3 regions of the Bradyrhizobium sp. 195 genome follow, and region 2 is predicted to be linked to each of the others. Evidence: riboswitches for the same ligand, from Rfam matches in the RefSeq annotation. Region 2 holds a riboswitch; each other region holds the start of a gene.
The links. Region 2 has a riboswitch for cobalamin ahead of IVB26_RS15590 (TonB-dependent receptor). Riboswitches for the same ligand answer to the same signal wherever they lie in the genome.

Region 1: another riboswitch for cobalamin. It lies ahead of IVB26_RS22110 (TonB-dependent receptor); the one in region 2 lies ahead of IVB26_RS15590 (TonB-dependent receptor).
Region 3: another riboswitch for cobalamin. It lies ahead of metE (5-methyltetrahydropteroyltriglutamate--homocysteine S-methyltransferase); the one in region 2 lies ahead of IVB26_RS15590 (TonB-dependent receptor).

The regions. Positions count from the first base shown of each region.
Region 1 is NZ_CP082161.1:4,763,803-4,771,117, forward strand. It holds gene IVB26_RS22090 (MerR family transcriptional regulator) at 957-1,355, opposite strand; gene IVB26_RS22095 (hypothetical protein) at 1,441-1,881, shown strand; gene IVB26_RS22100 (hypothetical protein) at 1,881-2,105, shown strand; gene IVB26_RS22105 (hypothetical protein) at 2,189-2,770, opposite strand; gene IVB26_RS22110 (TonB-dependent receptor) at 2,819-5,056, opposite strand; cobalamin riboswitch at 5,172-5,385, opposite strand; gene IVB26_RS22115 (hypothetical protein) at 5,434-5,685, opposite strand; gene IVB26_RS22120 (hypothetical protein) at 5,834-6,043, opposite strand; gene IVB26_RS22125 (hypothetical protein) at 6,182-6,358, opposite strand; gene IVB26_RS22130 (adenylate/guanylate cyclase domain-containing protein) at 6,464-7,315, opposite strand, start outside.
Region 2 is NZ_CP082161.1:3,399,099-3,406,413, reverse strand. It holds gene IVB26_RS15600 (ABC transporter substrate-binding protein) at 1-1,273, opposite strand, end outside; gene IVB26_RS15595 (PepSY domain-containing protein) at 1,459-2,892, opposite strand; gene IVB26_RS15590 (TonB-dependent receptor) at 2,905-5,262, opposite strand; cobalamin riboswitch at 5,379-5,580, opposite strand; gene IVB26_RS15585 (histidine phosphatase family protein) at 5,653-6,225, shown strand; gene cobT (nicotinate-nucleotide--dimethylbenzimidazole phosphoribosyltransferase) at 6,218-7,270, opposite strand; gene cobF (precorrin-6A synthase (deacetylating)) at 7,281-7,315, opposite strand, start outside.
Region 3 is NZ_CP082161.1:1,121,398-1,128,712, forward strand. It holds partial or broken gene IVB26_RS05240 (SMP-30/gluconolactonase/LRE family protein) at 1-31, shown strand, start outside; gene IVB26_RS05245 (GNAT family N-acetyltransferase) at 605-1,120, opposite strand; gene IVB26_RS05250 (EAL domain-containing response regulator) at 1,724-2,938, shown strand; gene IVB26_RS05255 (4Fe-4S binding protein) at 3,547-3,750, shown strand; gene IVB26_RS42985 (hypothetical protein) at 4,056-4,190, opposite strand; gene IVB26_RS05260 (hypothetical protein) at 4,353-4,616, opposite strand; cobalamin riboswitch at 4,838-5,037, shown strand; gene metE (5-methyltetrahydropteroyltriglutamate--homocysteine S-methyltransferase) at 5,138-7,315, shown strand, end outside.

The DNA of each region.
Region 1 (7,315 bases), 1.4 Mb from region 2:
ACCGTCTCGGAGTACTGGATCGCCCGGTCAAGCCGGGCGATGACACCACGTGTATGGTGGCAGACATGGCTCTTCGATCTCGCGGCTTGAACCACCCGAGCTTTGCTTCGTCTCGTCCCCCTCTCAAATCCAAGAGGGCACAGGGAAGGCCGGGTGCCGGCAGGCACCCGCGGTCTGCTGCGCGAATAATGCGCAAAGGAGACCGCACAGCAGCATACAGGTGGTGCCGATCACTCGGCCTTCCCTGCGCGATGGTCGGACGGCTTATGCCGTGATCTCCCGGGAGCCGAACTTTCCTCTGGCCTCCCTCACCCCGCGAATTGGATGATGCAGTCTGCCCGGTTGGGCTCGCTCGCACCTTCGCGAAAAGCTTGACCGTAGCAACGACGGCCAGGACCACACGGTTTTGCCGTACGCACGGCCCGCCATGTCGCCGCAGTTTTTCCAGCCCTGTCGACGGAGCCGAAAACTTACAGGCGAGACGAACCTAGCAGCGCCGCTCGTCTGCACGCGGCCGCGGACTCACAGGGACTACCCGCCCTGCCCGCACCTCTCATGCCGACGCTGCCGCGTCCACCGCAAGCCCGGCTCGCGATGCGTGACGACACAAGATCGCCCCTCTTGGATGAGCCGGGATGAGCGACACATACGCCGAAACCGAATTTCGGTAAAGTGGAATATTTTTGCGCGGGTGCATTGACAGAGGGCGACACAGGGCGACGCCCGTCCCGTCATCCTGAGGTGCGAGACATGGGACGCAACGCGTCCCATGGGGAGCCTCGAAGGATGAATGCCACAGCCGGGCCGTCGCCCTTCGAGGCTCGCCGAAGAGGCGAGCGCCTCAGGGGTGACGGTGATGGAGCCGTAGCCCGGATGAGCGGAGCGACATCCGGGACAGTGCAAGATGCCGCGCGAGCGGCCCCCCGGGTATCGCTGCGCTCATCCGGGCTGCTGGCTCACGCGCCGCCGCATCCCGGCTGCAGGATCACGCAGTCCGGCGCGGCGCTGCCGCAACACGTTGTCTCACAACCAGTGACCAGCGAAGCGATCGTCGTCTCCAGGGCGCGCAGTTCGGCGATCTTCTTCCTGATCGAGCCGAGGTGCCTTTCCGCAAAACTCTTCGTGTCGCTGCAGGGCAGCCGCCGCTGAACCGATGCGACGATATCGCGCGTCGCGTCGATCGAGAAATCGAGATCGCGACAATGCCGGATGAGGTTGAGCGCCTTGACGTCTTCAACGCCGTAGATGCGCTGACCGCCTTGCCGCGCCGGCGAGGCCAGCAGGCCGATGCTTTCGTAATAGCGGATGGTGGCGACCGAGACTCCGGCCGCCTTGGCGAGGACGCCAATTCTCATGAAAGCTCTCACTTTTCGCTTGAACCTCAAGTGGCTTGAGGGCGTAGCGATCGGTTCCCTGACGCACAAGCATGAGGAGAATCACATGAGCGTTATCGGACCGTCCTGCAACCTGCCGTCGGAGACGTCAGGATGCGGCTGCACCGGCAAGGCCAAGCGAGGCGGCGGCAAGGCTGCCGGCGCAGCAGCACTCACGACCGCGGCCTTGGCTGCGGCCTGCACGGCGTGCTGCGTGCTCCCCTTCACATTGCCCGCCATCGTGCTCGCCGGTGCCGGAAGCCTGATTGCCGTCCTGGACCATGCGCACGGCCTGATGACGATATTGTCGATCGCCGTAGTGATCGGCGCCTGGATCTGGATCGCTTGGCGAGCGCGGACGACCGGCTCCAGGATTCGATCGTCGGTGCTGGCTCTCATGGGCGCCGCGACCATCCTGACTGCGACGGCCGCGCTATGGCCGGTCATGGAGCCAGCGGTGTTCCACGCGCTCGGGGTCGCCAAGAAGCCGAGGCCGCCAGCGAGTTGATGGACACAATCACGATCTTCGGGCTGCTGTCGGTCAGCGCGATGCTGCTGTTCTACGCGCTCGAGCCGCGCGGGCCGCATTATGTGCTGGCCTTCGCGGCGGCGTGCGCGCTCAGCGGGATTTACGGCTTTCTCCAGGGCGCCTGGCCGTTCGGACTTGTCGAGACGGTCTGGACGGCGGTCGCCGTGCGGCGGTGGGCCAAGGTCCAAACTCCGGTCTTGTAGCCCGGGTGAGCGCAGCGATACCCGGGGATCCACTCGCTGGGATCCCGGATTTCGCTGCGCTCGATCCGGGCTACAAGAACAACTCAGGCCGACATTGCGCCCTTCCGGCCGAACGGATCGACCAGGCGAAAGATCTCGCACGCAGCGACGAGCCCGGCGAGCCAGACGGCGCAGGTCAGCCCGAGGCGCGTGACGATGGCGGCGGTGAAGGCGCCGTCACCGCCGAGGAACGGCGTCGCGGCGAGCAGCGCGATCTCGTAGGTCCCGTAGGCGGCGACGAGCGTGATCGCCAGCATCAGCGGTGTGCGGCCCTGCGGCAGCGTGCGGAGCACGGCCGACCCCACGGCAGTCGCGAGAAGCGCAGCGGCGCCGATGACAAAACCCCAGGCGATGGTGCTGCCATCGATCGGATAATGCAGCACGCCGTAACCGATGGTCTGGTTCACGAGCCAGGCGCCGGTGACGACGAGCAGCGCCGGGCGCACCGGCAGCATCGCCGCGGCAACGACGGCGAAGGCCGCAAACGGCGTTGCGCAGGCGAAGGCGAAACTTGCGAGCGCGCATGACGCCGTCAGCAGCGCAAAGCAGAACATCGGCGCAAGGCGCGGCGCGACCGGGTGAAGCCGGAAACGGTCGCCGTGGGACGGCTGGGTGTTGAGAGGCATGGGTCATCTCTTTCTCGTTCGGATGCTCATCCATTTCAGGGAATGTGATTAGAACGTGGCGCCGGCCTTGAGCAGGTAGGTGCGACCGGGCAGCGGATAGGCGCTGAAGCGGCCGTCCGTGAAGGTGCTTGCGATGGCGTAGTCGTAGTAGAGCGCATTCAGCGCGTTGTTGACGCTGAGCGACCAGAAGTAGCGCTCATACTGGCCGCTGAGTTTGAGGTCGATCGTGCCGTTGGCGGGAATCGGCTTCTGGGTGCCGGCCTGATCGTTGTCCATGCGCCGCTCGCTCCAGAAGCGCGCGGTGGCATCGAGCACCAAATAATTCTGCCAGATGTTCCAGGTGACGCCCGCACTCGCGGTGTAGCGCGACACCAGCGGCACGTCATTGCCGGCCCAGGCGCCTTCGCGGAAGACGGCGCGGGTGTAGGCCACGCCGGAGCGCAGCAGCAGAGCGTCGTTGACGCGATAAGACAGGCTGGTCTCCGAGCCGTAGCGGCGGGTCGGATCAAGATTGGTGTTGTAGAACAGGACCGGGTTGAAATGGACCTCGTTGGTGAGGTCCATCAGATAGAGACTGCTCTGCAACTGCAGCCCGCCGCCTTTGATACGCAGACCGCCCTCGATATCCCAAGAGGTCTGGGTCTTGAGCTGGAACGTTTGCGGGATCGCGGCGAAGGTCAGGGGATCGAACGAAGGCCCCGAGGACAGGCGCTCGTCCACGTCGGGCGTGCGGAACGCGCGCGCGGCGCGGCCGAACAGCGAGACCATGTCGTTGAGGCGATGCTCGGCCCCGAGATGCAGCGCATATTGGGTCTCGTTGCTCGTCAGCGGCAGCGCGCCGATGTCGGCGTTGAACGGCGCCGCCGGGTCGAAATTGTCGCGTGCCGCAAGACTGACGGTCTGCACCCGCGCGCCATAGGAGATGTCGGTCGTAGGCGCCACGCCCAATGTGTGCTGAAAATAGCCCGCAACCGTCTGCTGCCTGAGATCGTAATTGTGCCAGGAGGAGAGCCCCTGCCCGGCGCCGCGGTTCTGCTGAAAGCTCGCATCGTAATAGTCGATGCCGGTCAGGAGATGCGACGGCATGCCGAGCAGCAGGCTCTTCACGCTGAGCCGCGGCGTGATCGACCATGTCGTCAGATGGGACTCGACATAGGTCGACGTGAAGAAGGCCGGAACCGGCACCGGGCTGGAGAAGAACGCGCTCTGCTGCTTCTTGTCGCGCACGCCGCCGTCGACGATGAGATCGACGCCGTTGACGAGGGTCTTGGTGAAGCCCGCTGTTGCGCTAAAGCCCTGCTGGTTGGCGAAGTTGAACGGCGTGCTCGTCCCCCGCCGGTTGGCCGCGAGCTCGTCGAGGCCGATCGAGGGATCGACGGTGCGCCCGCCCGGCAATCGCAGCTCCTGATTGTCGCCCGTGACGGTGAGAAAAGCGGTCAGGCCCGGTGTCGAGTAATTGAGATTGCCGACGCCGTTTTGCTGGGAATAGCGATTGTTGTCGCGATAGCCATCGGTCCTGACGGCATTGCCATAGAACGAGGTCGACCACGGACCGGAACTGAGCGAGGTCGAGACGTTGCCGAGCCTGGCGTTGAACGAGCCGAAGCCGGCCTCGATGCGCGCGGTCACCGGCGGTCCGCCGACGCCGTTTTTGGTGACGATGTTGATCACGCCGCCGATGGCGTTGTCACCGTAGAGCACCGCTCCCGAATTGCCGCGCGTGATCTCGATACGCTCGATGGAATTGAGCGGGATGATGGAGAGGTCCACCTGTGCCATGTCGACGTCGTTCAGCCGCCGTCCGTTGACCAGCACCAGCGTGTTGGCGTTGGCAAACGCGCCGAAGCCGCGCAGATCCACGCTGGTCTTCGCGCCGATTTGACCGCCATAGAACGTCGTGATCTGGGCGCCCGGGGTCTGCGTCGCGATGATCTCGGCTAGCGTCTGCGACGGCGAATGCGCGATATCCGCGGCCGTGATGACGGTCGTGGCGGCCCCGACGATACCGCCGTTGCTGGCGACAGCCTCGGAGCCCGAGCCGGATGAGCCGGCGCCATTGCCTGCCGACGCGACATTCACGGTTCCCCGGCGCTTCGTCGGCTCGCCATCACCGATCGCCCTGGCGCGGGTGCGGTTCTGATCGTCGGGCTTGGTCACTTCGATCGGCGGCAGCTGCTCGGCAAGGGCCTGCTGGGCGAAGGCGGGGGATAGATCGAGCGAAGGGAGGGAAACGGACGCGAGCAGGCCGGCGCTGAGGCGCCCGGCGGCAGAGACAAGACGGGACACGGTTGTAGACCTCGGTATGACGTCAGTGGCACGTCACAGCGAACGAGGTTTCACGGCAGAGCAATGGATTGCTCCGGTGAAGCCAATGTCTGTACTCCCCGACCGACATCTTCGCGTGTGACCACGGCTGACGGCAGGTCTCCTGGCTCGCGGGTCGTTACCTTACGTCGCCTTCCCAGGACCGAGATTCCCAGTGGCATAGGACGAAAGATTCACCGCTTACAGTTGCGGGGGCAGCCGTGGCGTTGAGACAAATCCCCCGTTGGGACAATCCCGCACCACATTCCCTTTTGATCTCCGTGAGGAGAACCGTCACCAATCAACTTACGTGTCGTTCCGCCGGGGAGTCAATCGACCGGCGGCTGTTGTCACCGCCGTCAGGTCCGCCCTCGCAAACGCTGGGCCTGGGCCCAGGCAGCAGCGACGTCGCGAGGCGGAACATCGACGCGCTTGATCGGGGTCAATTCGCCGGAGGCCGAGACGATCGCGGTTTCCTCGCGGCGGCAGCGCGTGCAGACAAAGCGGACCTCGTGCGGGGACGCCCACCAGCTCGACCGCTTCACATTGGCCGCCATCGGCCAGGCATCGCAATGCGAGCACGAGACCAGAAATCGACCGGGATCGAGCATACCCATTTCCATCGGACTCCGCGTCCTGCCGCCTCCTTCAATGTTTAACCCAAGTGAATCGTTCCGGTGCCCCAGCACCGCCAGCTCCTGTTCCTTGGAAGCGGATATCTCAGGCTCGCCATTCCCAGCCGCCATAGGCGTCAGGATCTCAGCGCGCGCCCTTGAGGCTGCAAGAGGTCGTGCAGGTGACCGTGGTGCCGCGATCGCACGATTTGCAGGCATTGACGCACTGATTCATGTCGCGGGGGTTGTAGCTGTAGTTCCGCATCGGGCAGGCCGACGTCGAGCCGGTGATGTCCTGCTCCTGATCGCAGGCCGCCGTCATGAGCGCGAATATGATCACGGCAACGAGGCGCATGTGATTGCCCTGTCAAGCATGGCAAATGACACTCGCGAGGCTCGCTGCACTGCGGCGAACCCCGGCCTTCCAGCACGAGCCATCGCTCGCGTGCTTCAAGGATGCGCGCCAAACATTAAGAACGGATTGCAGCCGGCGTCAGGCAGCAGCCTTGGTCGCGATCGCCTGGCGCATGTCCGCCGCCAATTGGCGGTACTGCTCCGAAAGCTTCAGATAGAACTCGCGTTTGGTGCTGTCGGTGGCGAGCTTGGCAATCAGCTCGCATTCGGCGGTGAGCGTCTCGAACCGTTCCAGTCTGTTCTGAAGGTCTGTCATCGGCGTGTCCCCGTCAAACGCCTCAAGGACATCCAACCTAAGCCCGGGAAATAGGTCACGGCGAACATCGTTATCGAGTAGAATCAATTTTTGCGGTGCGGCGGCCTATTTGCTGTCCAGCCGCCAGGCGCCATCCCAGCCGGCGTCCGGCGGGTTGGCTTCGAATTGCGCGATGCGGCCGAGCATGGTGCGCGAGGGGCCGTCACCGGGGACGGCTTCGAGCGCCGCGTTGAAGGCAGCGCGCGCCTCATCGAACCGCCGGGCGCGATAGGCGGCGAGCGCTTCGGCATAGTGCGTGCGCAAGCTGCCCTGTGCGCCGGTGAGTGCACCTGCCCTCGCCATCACCTCGAAGATCGCCTGCGGTGCGCTCTGGCCGGCGACGGCCAAACGATCGATCTCCCGCAGTTCGAGCCGCGATCCGATCGCGTCAGCGGTTGCCTGCGAGATCAGGATGCGGGTGCCGTAGGCCTTGTTGACGGCCTCCAGCCGCGAGGCCAGGTTGACGGCATCGCCCATCACCGTAAAGCTCATCATCAATTCGGAGCCGATGCTGCCGGTCAGGACCTCGCCGGTGGCGATACCGATCCGCAAATCGCACGGCGCGGGCATGGCGCGGATGCCGAGCAGGTCGGGCAGCTGCTTCTGGAGCGCCGGCACCTGGTCGATCATTTCGATGGCGGCAAGGCCCGCGAGCAGCGCCTGCTCGTCCTCCTCGATGAAGGGCGGGCCCCAATAGGACATGATGGCATCGCCGATATACTTGTCGATGATGCCGCGATTGCCCCTGATCGGGCCGGACATGACCGTGAAATAGTGGTTCATCACCCTGACGAGGCCGCGCGGGGTCATGCCCTCGCTCATCGCGGTGAAGCCGCTCATGTCGCAGAACATGATGGTCATGACCCGGCGCTCGCCGTCGATCGCGACCTCCGGCCGATCGATCAGCCCCTGCACCAC
Region 2 (7,315 bases):
GGCCCGGCGGCGTCTTTGCGGCGCGCCGGGAGCCGACCGTGCCCCAATCGGTGGCGACGAAGTCGACATTCATGCCGAGCCTCTTCAGGAGGTCCGCGGTGACGTCGCCTTGCGCCTTCGTGATCGGCTGATCCTGCGCGACCAGGCACGTCACGGGCTGGCCGGAATAGCCGCTCTCCGCCAGCAGCTTCTTGGCGGCATCGAAGTCGCGCTTGCCCTTCAGGATCTCGCCGCCCATCTCGTTGTAGACAGGTGTGTCCGGGGTGAAGAAGCCGGGCAATGACTTCCACAATGCGTTGTCGTCGCCGACGATCGCGCGCATATAGTCTTCCTGGCTGAGCGCCATCAGCACCGCGCGCCGCGCCCGCACGTCGTTGAACGGCGCGAACAGATGGTTCATGCGGAACGAGCCGATATTGCCGAGGGGATCGCCGATATCGACGCTGATGTTCCTGTTCTTCTTCAGCACGGGCACGAGATCGGCGATCGGGTTCTCCCACCAATCGACCTCGCCGTTCTGCAACGCGGCAGCGGCAGTGGCGGGGTCCGGCATCACGATCCATTCGACACGATCGACCATGATCTGCTTGCCGCCGGCCAGCCACGACGCCTTCTCCTGCCGCGGCACGTAATCGGTGAACTTCTCGAACACCGACTTGGCGCCGGGGACCCATTCGCTCTTGGCGAACTTCATCGGACCCGAGCCGACATATTCGGTGATCTGCTTGAACGGATCGGTCTTGGCGATACGCTCGGGCATGATGAAGGAGCACGGCGCGTTGTTCTTGGCGAGCGCATAGAGCATCTTCGGAAAGGGCTGCTTCAAGACCCATTTGAAGGTGCGGTCGTCGACGGCGGTCAATTCCTGCTGGATCGCGATGATCATCAGCCCCATCGGATCGCGCGCGGCCCAGCGCGCCAGGCTCGCAACGACGTCCTTGGCCAGCACCGGCTCGCCGTCGTGGAATTTGAGGCCCGGGCGCAGCTTGAACGTCCAGATCTTGCCGTCGTCGGAGGTCTCCTCGGACTCGACCATTTGCCGCTGCGGCTGCAACTGCGCGTCGATCCCGTAGAGCGTATCCCAGACCAGCGCGGCGGCATTGCGCACGACATATTGCGTGCCCCAGATCGGATCGAAATTGGCAAGATTAGCCTGCGGCACGAAGCGCAGGGTGCGGGCCGATGCGCCTTGCGCGATGGCCGGGGCCGAGACGCCGGTCAATGCCAGACCGCCCGCGCCCGCCAGTCCCTTCAATACGGTCCTGCGATCCATGAAGTCCTCCCAGTAATGCCGTGATGCCGGCCATCGTTGGCCAAGGGCAGGTGAAACCAGAGCCCATTGGCTTGCAAATGGTATGCCACTAACCGGGCCTTCGCCAGCAGGATCTCACCGCCATTTGAACCGGCCAAGCCTCAAAGACCCGCCGCACGTTGTGACCGTGGCTGGATCGCCCGGGGTCAGGCTGTCAGGGAGCGCCGCAAGCGCCGCCAGCCGATGACGACGCCGGTCATGGAGAACGCGAACCCTAGCGCACAGAGTCCGACGATCAGGGCATCGCGCAGACGCGGGCGCGCCATGAGGATCGGGAAATCGAGTGTGTGCAGCGCGCCGTACACCCAACGATAGGCGCGCCGCGAGGCATCCAGCCGTTGCAGCAAATTGCCGTCGGCGCCGTCGATGTCGAACCAGAGGTCGCCGCAGCGCGATCGGTAGACCGGCGCGCCTTGGACGGCGGATCGAGCGGGATAGTCGTCGCTCTCGGCAACAACGGACGGTGCAGCGCAGCCCGAGGCGAGGCGCGTCGCCAATTCCTGGATGTCGCGCGCGCCGAGGAAGCCGGCGTATCCCTCATTGGGCGTCTCCGCGGCCTTGACCAGAGTCTGGCTGCCGAGAGCGATCCGGTCGCGTCGATAGACATTGCCGTTGAAGGCGAACCATTCAATCTCCCGGGCCGACGACGATATCGGCTGCCGGTCGAGCGGCGAGGCAGCCGCCCAATCCGGCGCGGCATACACCACGCCCGCTTCCGCCGAGGTCAGCTGCCCGCGCGAGAACAGCCGGCCATGATCCATGGAGAGCCAGCCGCTGAATATCCAGGTCAGCACGAACATTGTCGCCGCAAGGCCGAGGATGTGATGCAATGCGTGCCACCCGCGGTAAGGTGAGGACATACGGCGTCCGCGCACCTTGATCTGCAGGATCCCGAGCAGAGCGCCAAGCATCGCCGCAATCGATGCCAGCAGCGACAATGTCCAGACCACCCCATCCCACAGCGCCCAATTGCTCCTCAGCACCGTCGGATAGATCCAGTGCAGCACGCTGCCGACGAGATTCCAGCCCCGCTCGCTTCGCGTCGTATCCAGGACGATCTCGCCAGTGAGCGAGGAGACATAGACCTCCGTCCCGGCGGCATCGCCGAGGGCCACGCGAAACAGTGGCCGGTGGCGATCAAAGCCGTTTGGCACCGTCCACTGATCGTAATCCGCCTGCGCGAGCATCGTTACGCGTGGGGCGTCGAGCCCGCGGCTGCGGGCGTGATCCCGCGCGATGGCGAGCGCGACATCGGAAGACGTCACCCGGGCGTCCTGTCCATCGAGAGCGCGGACCGCGCGCAGATGCGACGGGCCGGAGACGACATAGACCGGCCCGTCACTTCGCTGGATCAGCCGAACGCGCACGGCATCCTTGATTGCGCTGGCGGCGACCGCATCGCGGACTGCCATGCGAACCTGCGCGCGTTCCACCGGCGCGAGGCCGGCAAACCGCTCCGCTTCCGTCAGCGACGGAAACGGAACGAAGTGCATCACGATTCCCGTCGCGAACCACATCGCGAACAGCAGGCAGAACGCGATCCCGAGCCAGCGGTGCAGCAGGATGATCGCGCTCATCATGCGTTCAGTGCCCTACCATTTGAACGCGGCCGAGAGCTCATAGGTGCGCGGCGCGCCGAGCAGGATCTGGTCGGGATAGAACGGATCGCCCCAGATCGCGTAGCGCTTGTCGGTGATGTTGCGGACGCGGAAGGTCAGGCGGGCCTGGTCGACGGCGTTGAACACCGCCTTGGGGATGTCGACGAAGGCGTAGACGTCTGCCACGGTATAGGCCTTCATCGTCACCGTGTTGGCGTCGGTGTTGTAGCGGTCGCCGACATGGCGGCCGGTGATGCCCAGCTCGACCGGCCAGGGCGTGAAGAAGCGCCAGGACGCGCCGGCATTGGCGACGATGCGCGGCACGTTCGGCGGCGTGTTGCCGGAGAACGAGCCGCCGACGAAATTGAAGTCGTCATAGCGCGCATCGACATAGGCGATATTGCCCCACAGCCGCAGCGGATCGATCGGACGGATGGCCGCCGCAAGCTCGACGCCCTTGGATTCCTGCCGCCCGGCGATGTTGAGCGCCTGCCCGCCTGCGGCGGCATAGACGTTCTTGCGCAGGATATCGTAGGCCGAGAACGACCACTCCGCCCTGTTGTCCCAGAACAGGTGCTTGACGCCGGTCTCGTAGGTGCGCGCGGTGGTGAGATCCAGCGGCTGCGTGGGTCCGAGCAGGAAGATATTGTTGGCGGAGACATCGGCGCCGGTGGCGTACTGGCTGAAGAAGGTCAGGCCGGGCACGGCCTCCCAAGTGTAGCCGATGCGCCCCGTTACGGGCGCCCAGTCCTTCGTGTACGGGAAGCCAGCGTTCACGATACCGGCGGCGTCAGTCGAGTTGCGATCGAGCCCGATATGCTCGACGCGCAGGCCGCCGACCAGCGCAAACGTCCGCGTCAGCTTCAGCCGGTCCTCGAACGACAGCGCCTCGTTGTCGATGCGCGCGGTCTGCTGCTTGGTCGTGAGCGTGCCGTAGAAGCCACGGTTGGGATCGACGAGCGAGACGTTATCGAACGGAAAGTTTGCCGCGCCCGGCCTGACGAAATCGAGATAGCTCGACGACAACGTCGTGACCAGGCGGTTGTCGAAGCCTGCGATGTTCGCGTCCCAGGTCAGATCGGTGATGTTGCCGACGAGGCGCTGGCTGTGCGCGACATAAAAGCGCTCGCGATCGACAAGGTTCGTCCCGGAGTTGAACGCCTCGACCTCATTGTTGAACCAGCTCCGTTCCGCCCCATAGCCATAGGCTTGGCTCTTCAAGGTCAGGTCGGGCGCGAGCTTCAGCTCGAAGCCGCCGCGCAGCCACACCTCCTGTGCGACGTTGCGGTTGTCGAGGACGTTGTAGTTGGTGTTGAAGGTGCGGTCGTCGATGGTGACCGCGCCGAGATTTGTTTTGTTGTAGTTCGAGATATAGTTTCCGGAAACGATCCCCGTCGTCGCATGCGAGCCGCTGAAGGCAATCGGCACCAGCGGCGCGCCCCAATAGGCCTTCGAGCGGTCTTCGCGATACTCGACCGCGCCCCAGGTCTTGAGGCTGTCGGAGATGCGGTAGTTGAGCTGGCCCGACACGTCCAGCGTCTTGGTGTTGGTGTCATCGGCAAAGCCGTTGAGCGAGGAGCGGCTGATGTCGAAGCGGTAGTCCAGGCCCTGCACATTGGTGCTGCCGCCCGAGCCGTAATGCGCGCGGAACGAGTTCAGGGAGTCCCAGGAAAAGTCCGCCTCGTTGCGCACAGGCCCGGTGTGCGGCGCCTTGGTGACGAAATTGATCGCACCGCCGGCGGCGCCCTCGCCCGAGATCAGCGAGGCCGGGCCTTTCAAGAATTCAACAGCTTCCAGATTGGCCGTGTCGGTGATCCGCGAGGTCATGTTCTGCGGACCGATCTTGATGCCGTTGTAGAGGATGTTGATCTGGCTGTTGGTAAAGCCGCGCATCGAGAACGCCGCGGGCTCGGCCGGGTTGTCGCCGGAGGTGACGCCGACCGCGCCCTGCGCCGTCTCGGACACGGTGCGATAGCCCTGCTCGCGCATGGTCTCGGCGGAGATCACCTCGACCGTTGCGGGTATCTCCCGCACCGTCAGGCCGAGCCGCGAGGCGCTTTCGGCCACGGCATTGGTGTTGAGCGGCGTTTGTACCGTCGCAGCCGGCATGGCGGGCTTGGGCGCCGCGGATGCAGTCGCCGGCCTGCGTGCGGCCGCGCGGCGCGGGCTTTGCGCGTCCCGGCCCGCCGGTTTGGCCTGCTTGCGCGACTGGGCCGGCGATACCTCGACGGGCGGCAGCGGTTCGCGCGCCGGCTGCGCCAGCGCAGCGGGCAGATCAAAAGCGGCAAAGGATGTGAGCGCAGCGGAGGCGAGCAGGAATTTTCGCGGTCGTACAATACGGATGGAAGACACGGCTTTGGACCTCGGTATGACGTCAGTGGCACGTCACAGCGAACGAGGTCTCACCTTTTGGCCCTGCAGCCGTCCGATGAAGCCGAATGCCTGTACTCCCCGACCGACATCTTCGCGTGTGACCACGGCTGACGGCAGGTCTCCTGGCTCGCGGGTCAGTACCTTGCATCGCCTTCCCGGGACCGAGATACCCAGTGGCTCGTGACGCAAGATTCGCCGCTCACAGTTGCGGGGGCAGCCACGGCATTGGGGACAACGTCCCCGCACCGCATTCCCTTTTCATCCCCTCTCGGGGAAACCGTCGCGAGCATCTAGGATTACCATCAGGACAGAGTCAATGTGCGAGTTGCGGCGTTATGGCCACAACGACCAACTTCCTTGGAGACGAGCATGGAAGGCGAGACCTTCCTCTGGCTGATACGACACGCACCCGTCGCGGGCGTAACAGGCGCCATCCACGCGGCCGACGCGCCGGCCGATCTCGGCGATCGCGCGCAGCTGGAGGCGCTACGGCAGCGGCTGCCTGGGAGCGCCGCCAGCTATGCCAGCCCGTCGCGGCGCACGGTCGAGACTGCGCGCGCGCTGGGGCTCGAACCGGAGTTGATCGGTGAATTCCGCGAGCAGGATTTCGGCGACTGGACCGGCCATCGGCACGACGAGCTCGCGGCGACCGGCGGCGAGGCCTATGCGCAGTTCTGGAATGATCCGGCTGGCGGACGGCCGCCGGCCGGCGAGAGTTTTGCGGATCAGGTCGCGCGCGTCCGGCTGGGTCTGTCGCGGATCGGGGCCGGATCGACCACCCTCGTCGTGCACTCCGGCACCATCCGCGCCGCGCTCTGCATCGCGCTAGATCTCACGCCGCAAGCAGCCTTGCGCTTCGTGATCGATCCGCTGTCGCTGACTCGGATCGATCGCCTCGCGGCCGGCTGGCGCGTCGTGTCCGTCAACCAGCGGATCAGCTAGGTCTGTCAGGCACGTTGGCTTGCGCGAATGTTGCCATGCCGTTGTGGAGCGCGCAGGCGAGGCGCACCAGCGGCAGCGCGATGGCCGCGCCCGATCCCTCGCCGAGCCTGAGGTCGAGGCTGATCAGCGGTTGCACGTTCAGTGCGCGGAGCACCAGCCGGTGCCCCTGCTCCGCCGATTGATGCGAGGCTAGCTGGAACGGCTGGCACGACGGGTTCAGCCGTGCTGCGGCGAGCGCTGCCACCGACACGATGAAGCCGTCGATCAGCACGGGGATGCGGCGCTGCGCGGCCGCGATGATCGCGCCTGAGATCGCTGCGATCTCGAGCCCGCCGACGGCGCACAGAATTTCTTCGGGCGACGCACCCGCAACGCCATGCAGCGCAATCGCGGCATCGATCACGCGCGCCTTGTGTGCGCGGCCGGCCGCATCGACCCCGGTGCCGCTGCCGGCGATTTCCTCGGCACTCACGCCAAGCAGGCTCGCCGCGATCGCCGCCGAGGTCGTGGTGTTGCCGATCCCCATCTCGCCGAAGATCAGCAGATCGGGCTGATTGGTCGCCGCACGCGCAACCGCGCGCTGGCCGGCCTCGAAGGCAAACGCCAGCTCCGCAGGTTGGAGCGCAGGCTCGACGCTGAAATCGCGCGTGCCCTTGCGCGGCTTGACGGTGACGACGCCCGCCATCGTCTCATCTGCCAGCGTGCCGGCATCGACGACCTCCAGGCTGGAGCCAAGCTCGCGCGCCAGCACCGAGATGGCGGCGCCGCCGGAGGCAAAATTCGCCATCATCGCGATGGTCACTTCTTGCGGATAGGCCGAGACACCCTGCGCGACGATGCCGTGATCGCCGGCGAAGATGATGATCGGCACAAGCGCGGCGCGCGGTTGCTCGGTCGCCTGCAGGCCGGCAAGCTCGATCGCAAGCTGCTCGAGCCGGCCGAGCGCACCGGTCGGCTTTGTCAGCTGCGCCTGCCGCGCGATTGCCGCCTCGCGATGGATCGCGGAGATCTCGGGGCACTTTTGGTAGACCCATTCGGGGAGCATGCTGCCTCGCTTAACGCGCGCGCTTGAGGATGTAGCTGTCCATGA
Region 3 (7,315 bases), 2.3 Mb from region 2:
GTTGATGGCTGATCTCGCTCACTTTCCTTGAACGTTCGCCAGCAGGAGTGACAAGGTGGTGCCGAATCCTTTTACGCGACGGTCCACCGAATCAAGATGCAGGAAGGAGCCCGGTAGGTGATTGGCTTGCCAGTTGCCGAGGCATTGTACTTGGCGACGAATGGATCGCATTTGTGTGCGGTGATCCGAAACTGGCGTCAGTAAGTCGCATTGTGTGGGAAGCACGAAAGAACGACTCGGCCATCGTTTGTAAGGCTGGGTCGGGCTTCGCCCCCAACGGGTCGCCGCCGACCTGGCTCCGCGCCTTTTAGGCGGGCAGGCTTCGGCTCGCGGTCCACGAGCCTTGAGAAGACGATCGTATCGCTTCGCACCATGAAGAACGATTTGATGGCTGATACCCGCCAAGAAGGTCGAAGAGGTAATCCGCTCGCAGTAGGAGTAAGCACCGCATCAGCGTCGAGGTTCTCGATCATCCTCGGCCGCGACGCACGCGTTGGAGCGTTCGTTTTGAGAACCAACAAGCAGCAGGATTTGCTGCTTTGAAAGTCTTTACTGATAAGCCCAGGAGCGCTTTTAACTGTGTGGAGCAGAGGTCGCAGTACTGTCATAGCCTCTTGCGCGCGCGCAATCCTCCAACCCGATATCCCCTCTCCTCGTAGAAACGGCGTACCCGTTGTAAAGCTGGATAGCCATCCGGGGGCAACGCAACCTCGATCATCTGCCAGCCTCGGCGCTTCGCCTCCGAATGTACCGCCTCGAGCAGATGCCGACCGTGGTCAGAGCTTCGGAAGTCGCGAGAAATCCATAGCTCCTGAAGCACACCGTACGCTCCGGCTGCTCTCACGGCCTGTACGGCCGAGGTGGCAGCGACCCCTACAATCTGCCCGGTGGCTTGTTCCTCGATGACAAAAATGAAGCCCTCTTCGGGATCCTGAATCAGGCGCAAAGCAGCCTGCTTCGCGCCTTCAAGGCTGAACTCTGGTCCGAGGCCACCTAATTCAGAAAGTAGCTTTCCGACGGCTTCTGCGATCGCGTTCTCATCTCCTGGCACGTCTTTGCGCAAAGCCGTGCCCCCGTGGGGCAGGCCTTGCGCTTCCGCGCCAACACGAACACCCGTCACGTTAGTCCCTCCAGTCCCTCTTGAGGATATCCATGCTTCAGAAGGATACAGAAAACGCAACTGAGAGCAACTATCAAGCTCGATAGGGAATAGGACGTCCGCACTCGCTATCAGCAACAGAGGTGAGGTAAGTGCAAGCTGTTGCCGTTCTAAGAATCGACTGCGGCTTGACCTGCTGCGAACTCATGATGGACTTCCTTCGATTGGAAAGGAAATCCACGAGACGGCCATTCGCGCGTGGGCAGGCCGGCCATGCCGATCAAACATTTCGTAAGAGTGATTTCCGATCATCACTCACGAGCGACTCGATTCAGTAGATCTTGCGGCATGGTAATCGCCGTGCCATAGGGCGCATCAGCTCGGCGCGTCCGAAGGTGAGATTCCCCACACTCGTGTGCGTCACTCGTACAAAGTTGCGCGAGGCGGGAGAGCTATCATACGCGTGCGCCCGACAAAATCGTCTGAACAACATCGCCAAAGATTTTGCACGCTAATGCACTATCTTAAGCTTACCTCGAAGAATCGAAAGATAATGGCAAGCACAGCTTGTTTTGGACCTTCGCTCCTCGTTTAAGGGACCGTCACGGAACGGGAGTGGTTGCAATGGAGCATGGGCAGGCCGAACTGGTCGGAGGGAAACCTGTAATCTTCGGACAGCGTAAGGTGCGGCCGCGAGCGTGCGTGGCCGTCGGCAAGCGGCATCTGCGCGCCTTTCTTCGGGATGTGCTGGAGGATATGGGGTTTGTTATCAGCGAATGCGGGACTGCTGACGAGCTGCCGCACGTACTCGGCACGGACTTCCCTGATCTGATCCTGCTCGGCATTGGCTCGGATCGCATCGAGCCTGGACGATTGCTCGAGATACTCGTACGCGAAGGATTTGCAGGCGGAGTGCTGGCGTTCGGCGCCCGCGAGTCGATCATCATGACGGCAGTGCAGCAGGTCGGGGGCGAATATGGACTTGCTATGCTGCCGCCGCTGAGGACGCCGTTTGCAGCCGAAACGCTGCGCGATCGGGTCGCCATGCTCTTGCCCAGAGAGCCGGCGCCCCGTCCCGCGGTCCATGTCGGAGAGGCCTTACACGCTGGCTGGCTTGAGCTCTGGTATGAGCCGAAGTTTGACGCGTGTACCCTCAGCCGCCGCGGCGCCGAGGCGCTTGTGCGAATGCGGCACCCGACCTGGGGCGTTGTTCCACCGGCCTATTTCATCCCGGAGGCTCACGATCCGCATTTTAGGGAGTTATCGCAGTTCGTGATCGACCGCGCGATCAAGGATTGGCAGTATCTTCTGGAGCAGCAAACTTCGATCGATCTCTCCATCAATCTCCCGGCAGCATTCCTGATTGACCCGCAAGCGGTACGCGATCTCTGTCAGCGCATGCCGTCGCACCCCGCTTTCGGCGGCTTGACGATTGAAATCGATAGCGAGGAAGCGATCCAGAACCTAGATCTCCTGATCGAGGTCGCGCGTGAGGTTCGCTTTCACAACATCGGCCTTGCAATCGACAATGTCGGCGCCAATTGGCCGCAGCTGATGGGGGTGGAAAAATTCCCGTTCATGAAATTAAAAGTGGACCGGCAGTACGTCGCCGGTTGCGGAAATGGGCCGCTGAAGCGAACGGTGTGCCGCCATATCGTCGATCTAGCCAAAGAGTACAGTGTGCGCACCGTCGCCGCAGGTGTGGAGAGCCACGCCGACCTGATCGCTGTGACCGAACTCGGCTTCGACCTTGCGCAGGGCCATCTGTTCGGAAAGGCCATGCCGCTGAAGCAATTTGCACAGTCATCTTTCAGCCCTGTTCCACTTCGTCCAAAATAGCTGCATGAGAAGTGGCTGAGCACGGCCAGGCAAAGCGTATCAGCGCTCGCCCGCACGCCATGCCTACTCGGCACCAGGCATGCGGCAATTAAATCGGTCGCTTAGCAAAGCCAGTATCGCTCCTCCCGGCGCAACTTTATTTCCCTCCGAAGCGACGCTGAAGCTTGTTGTAGCACAACCCGTTTTGGCACGCCTCCAGCGAGTCAATCCGCGGAGTTAACGTTGCAGCCGTGAGCGAGGCTTGCACAAAACCTCCAGTCAGGGCGTGTGACCGGAGGTTTGCCGAGGTCCGCGTAGACGTGCGTCGGCTCGCGGCTTTTAGTCGCGCCGCCGGTTTGGGAATCGTCGCGCGTCGCTTGCCCCGCGCTGCCGTGCCAGACAAACCAACGGAAGCTCGCAGCGGCCGAGTCGCGACTGCCTCTTGGAGTAGGGCCCGAGAGCTCGCATAGCTTGAAATTGAAGTTGCCCGTTGCTGTCGCAGATGCAACATGGTCTCAGACCCGGGACAGCACAATTGGGCAAATTGCCCATCATTGACCGCGTCTGTGTTTGGCACGGCATTTGAAAGGGATCGCCAATGGCATCGCTCGCCTAAGGAGTCGGAAGGCATGGCTTACAAGATCGTCGCTTCGCAATGCACCGTTTGTGGGGCATGTGAGTTCGAGTGTCCCAACGCGGCGATCAGCCTCAAGCGCGACATTTACGTTGTCGATGCCAAAAAGTGTACGGAGTGCGAGGGCCATTCCGACACGCCGCAATGCGCGGTGGTCTGTCCGGTGCCTGACACCTGTGTCCCGTCTAAGACAGCATAAGCAGCCCGCGTCCAGAAGGCTTCACCGCTCGATTTCGCGAACGAAGTAGTAGATGTCGAGCTTGAGGAGGCCGCCGACCGCGTGGGGCGATCGAGGTCGATCAACATCGTTATGACCTTAAGGCGCTGATCGACTCCGAGAAGCCCTCGAAGGGCTCTGTCAGAGGACACCGTCAAATTTGTCTCGAATAAAGAAGGCCGCCTCGATGCTCCAGTCGCCGCGTCGAGGCTTATCGTCGCTGGCTGACGAGCCAAGGGGAGGTGGAAGGGGCGTCATATCAAGATCGACTTGCAGGATATCTAAAGCTACGTCACGGCCGAAGCCGAAGAGACGGTCTCCTCGCGCGACGAGATCGGTCCGGAGATCCTGAAGACGTACGAGAAGCTCGGCATCCGCTTGCCCGTGGTCACCGTGCACGAGTGCATGGAGCGTAGAGTCATAGCACGATCCCGCCGCGCGCGCTCTCGCCGCTTACTCCAGTTTCGCAAGTCAGCGTGCATCCTGAGGTCCGGAACGGTTCCTGCGGTGTCGCGCAAGCCAACGTCCAGGCTGCACTATTCGCCAAGCGGCGACGGAGACAACGAGGCGCGCGCCAAAGTCGCTCAGCACGTGAGTGCCGGGCTCACCGAGGAGATCATCTTGACCCACGCCACGGAGGCGATCGAGCTCGCGGCTCGTCGTGGGGGCAGGCCGAACACAGGCAGTCCGACCTGATCATTCGTTCGATCCTGGAGCAATCCGGCCTTGGCAATTCCTAAGGAGCTGGCGCTGTCATCAAACGGATGCCGGCCGAGGATGATCGCAACTTCCTCACGGACGAGTTCGAGAAGCTGCTGACGGAAAAGTCCAGGCTTTGTCGCGATCACGCAGATGTCGAAAGCGCCGGGCGCGTTCGTTCTGCTCGCGGAGCTCATCCGACTACGCGAACAGGTTGTTGAGCGGACGCATTCACAAGCGGAGTCTCCACAGATCCACGTGTTTTCACCAGGCCGGGAGTAAGACCGTTGTAGCCTACCTGGTACAGCTCGCAATCGCTTGGGCAATATCGCAGCGACAGCTAGTAGGTTGACCGATCGATCCTCGTGCGCATAATGCCAGCCGTCGTGGTCTCCGGATTTCGTTTGATCCGGAGCTAAGAGGGAAACCGGTGCAATGCCGGCGCTGCCCCCGCAACTGTAAGCGGCGAGCCGCTGTCCAACGAAGTCACTGAAGCCCTGCGGCTTCGGGAAGGCCGGACAGCAGCGACGACCCGCGAGCCAGGAGACCTGCCTCGACAATATATCGTCCACGGGCGGGGTGTCCCGGTGTGCGCCAAGCAGCTGTCGCTCACGCGATATTCGCTGCATGCGTCCGCCATGGCCTTTGCCCCAATTATGGGGTCTGAGCTATGTCTATTCTTTCGCTTCCCGTTGCCACACTGGGGACGTCACGCATCGGCCCACGACGCGAACTCAAATTCGCGCTCGAGAGCTACTGGGCGGGAAACTCCAGCGAAGCCGAGCTCCTCGAGGCGGGGAGTGGACTTCGTGCCGCTAATTGGGCACGGCAGAAATCCTGCGGTGCGACCGTCATTCCTTCGAATGACTTCTCGCTCTACGACCATGTGCTCGATACCAGCGTAATGGTCGGCGCCATTCCCGACGTCTACGGCTGGACCGAAGGTCCTGTGTCGCTCAAGACCTACTTCACCATGGCGCGTGGCGCTCAGGACGGTGGTCACGCTCAGCGTGGGGCTGGCGTAGCCGCACAGGAAATGACGAAGTGGTTCGATACCAACTACCACTACATGGTGCCGGAATTTCACCAGGATCAGATCTTTAAGTATTCCTCTCGAAAGCCGATCGAGGAATATGAGGAGGCAAAAAGCCTCGGCTACCAAACGCGCCCCGTCCTAGTTGGACCAGTCACTTTCCTGAAGCTCGGCAAAAGCGCAAATCCCGCATTCAATCCGCTGTCGCTGCTTGATAGGCTCCTCCCAGTCTATGTCGATGTTCTCCGCGAACTAGCCTCGCGCGGTGCTGAATGGGTTCAGTTCGACGAGCCGTGCCTAGTGATGGACGTCGACGAAGCGTCGCGGGCGGCTGTCCGCCGGGCCTATGCTCATTTCGCAAAGGTTGTGCCGGCCCTTAAAATCATGCTGGCCACTTATTTCGGCGCTATCGGCGACAATCTTGAAACAGCCTTCGCCTTGCCCGTTGCCGGGCTTCATGTCGATCTGGTTCGGGCACCCGACCAGTTGGACGCAATTGTCGCCACAGCCCGCAGAGATCTCGTGGTCTCGCTAGGCGTCGTTGATGGTCGCAACGTCTGGCGCTCTAATCTTGCGGCGCTGCTCGACCAACTTGCCCCTATGGTCAAAAAGCTGGGCAGGGACCGTGTTCAGATTGCTCCTTCCTGCTCGCTGCTTCATGTTCCGATCGACATTGAGCTAGAGACCGATCTCGATCCCAATCTGAAGACATGGCTGGCGTTCTCAGTTCAGAAGATCAAGGAACTTTCAATATTGGGCAAAGCGCTGGCTGGCCATGCTGCCGAGGTGGCCGATGAACTTGCGCTTTCGGAGGACGCAGCCGTGACCCGCGAAACATCGCCCGAGACCCACAATGCGAATGTCGCCGGACGAATGGCCGCGATCGACGATAGCATGCGTCGCCGTCGCAGTGCGTTCACCCAGCGTGCCGACGTCCAGCGCGTCGCGTTCGCATTGCCGATGTTTCCAACGACAACCATCGGATCCTTCCCGCAAACGGTCGACGTCCGGAATGCGCGTGCGGCCCATGCGCGGGGAGCGCTGAATGACGCGCAGTACGAGCAGCTTCTGAAAGCGGAGACAGCCCGTACCGTGCAGTGGCAGGAAGATATCGGCCTGGACGTGCTCGTACATGGTGAGTTCGAGCGCAATGACATGGTTCAATACTTTGCCGAGCAGCTGTTGGGATTCGCTTTCACCAAGCACGGCTGGGTTCAGTCTTATGGGTCGCGGTACGTTCGTCCGCCTATCCTGTTTGGAGATGTTTCCCGGCCGAAGCCGATGACCGTTGAATGGTGGCGCTACGCGCAGTCTCTGACCAAGAAACCCGTCAAGGCTATGCTGACCGGACCGGTGACGATCCTGAACTGGTCGTTTGTCCGCGACGACATCTCGCGGAGCGAGACATGTCGTCAGATCGCTCTTGCGATTCGAGACGAGGTCATCGATCTTGAGGCGGCTGGAGCGACCATGATCCAGATCGACGAGGCTGCGTTGCGGGAGGGATTGCCGCTACGCAAATCGCAGTGGAGGAACTATCTCGATTGGGCAGTGGACAGCTTCTGCGTTTGCTCCTCCGCTGTCGCCGACGGAACTCAGATCCATACCCACATGTGTTATTCCGAGTTCAACGAAATCATCGATGCGATCGCAGCAATGGATGCTGACGTCATTTCAATCGAGACGTCGCGTTCTAAGATGGAATTGCTCGAGGCCTTCAAGAGCTACAAATATCCCAATGAGATCGGGCCCGGCGTCTATGACATCCATTCACCGCGCATTCCCGCAGCGGCGGAAATCAAGCAGCTGATTGTG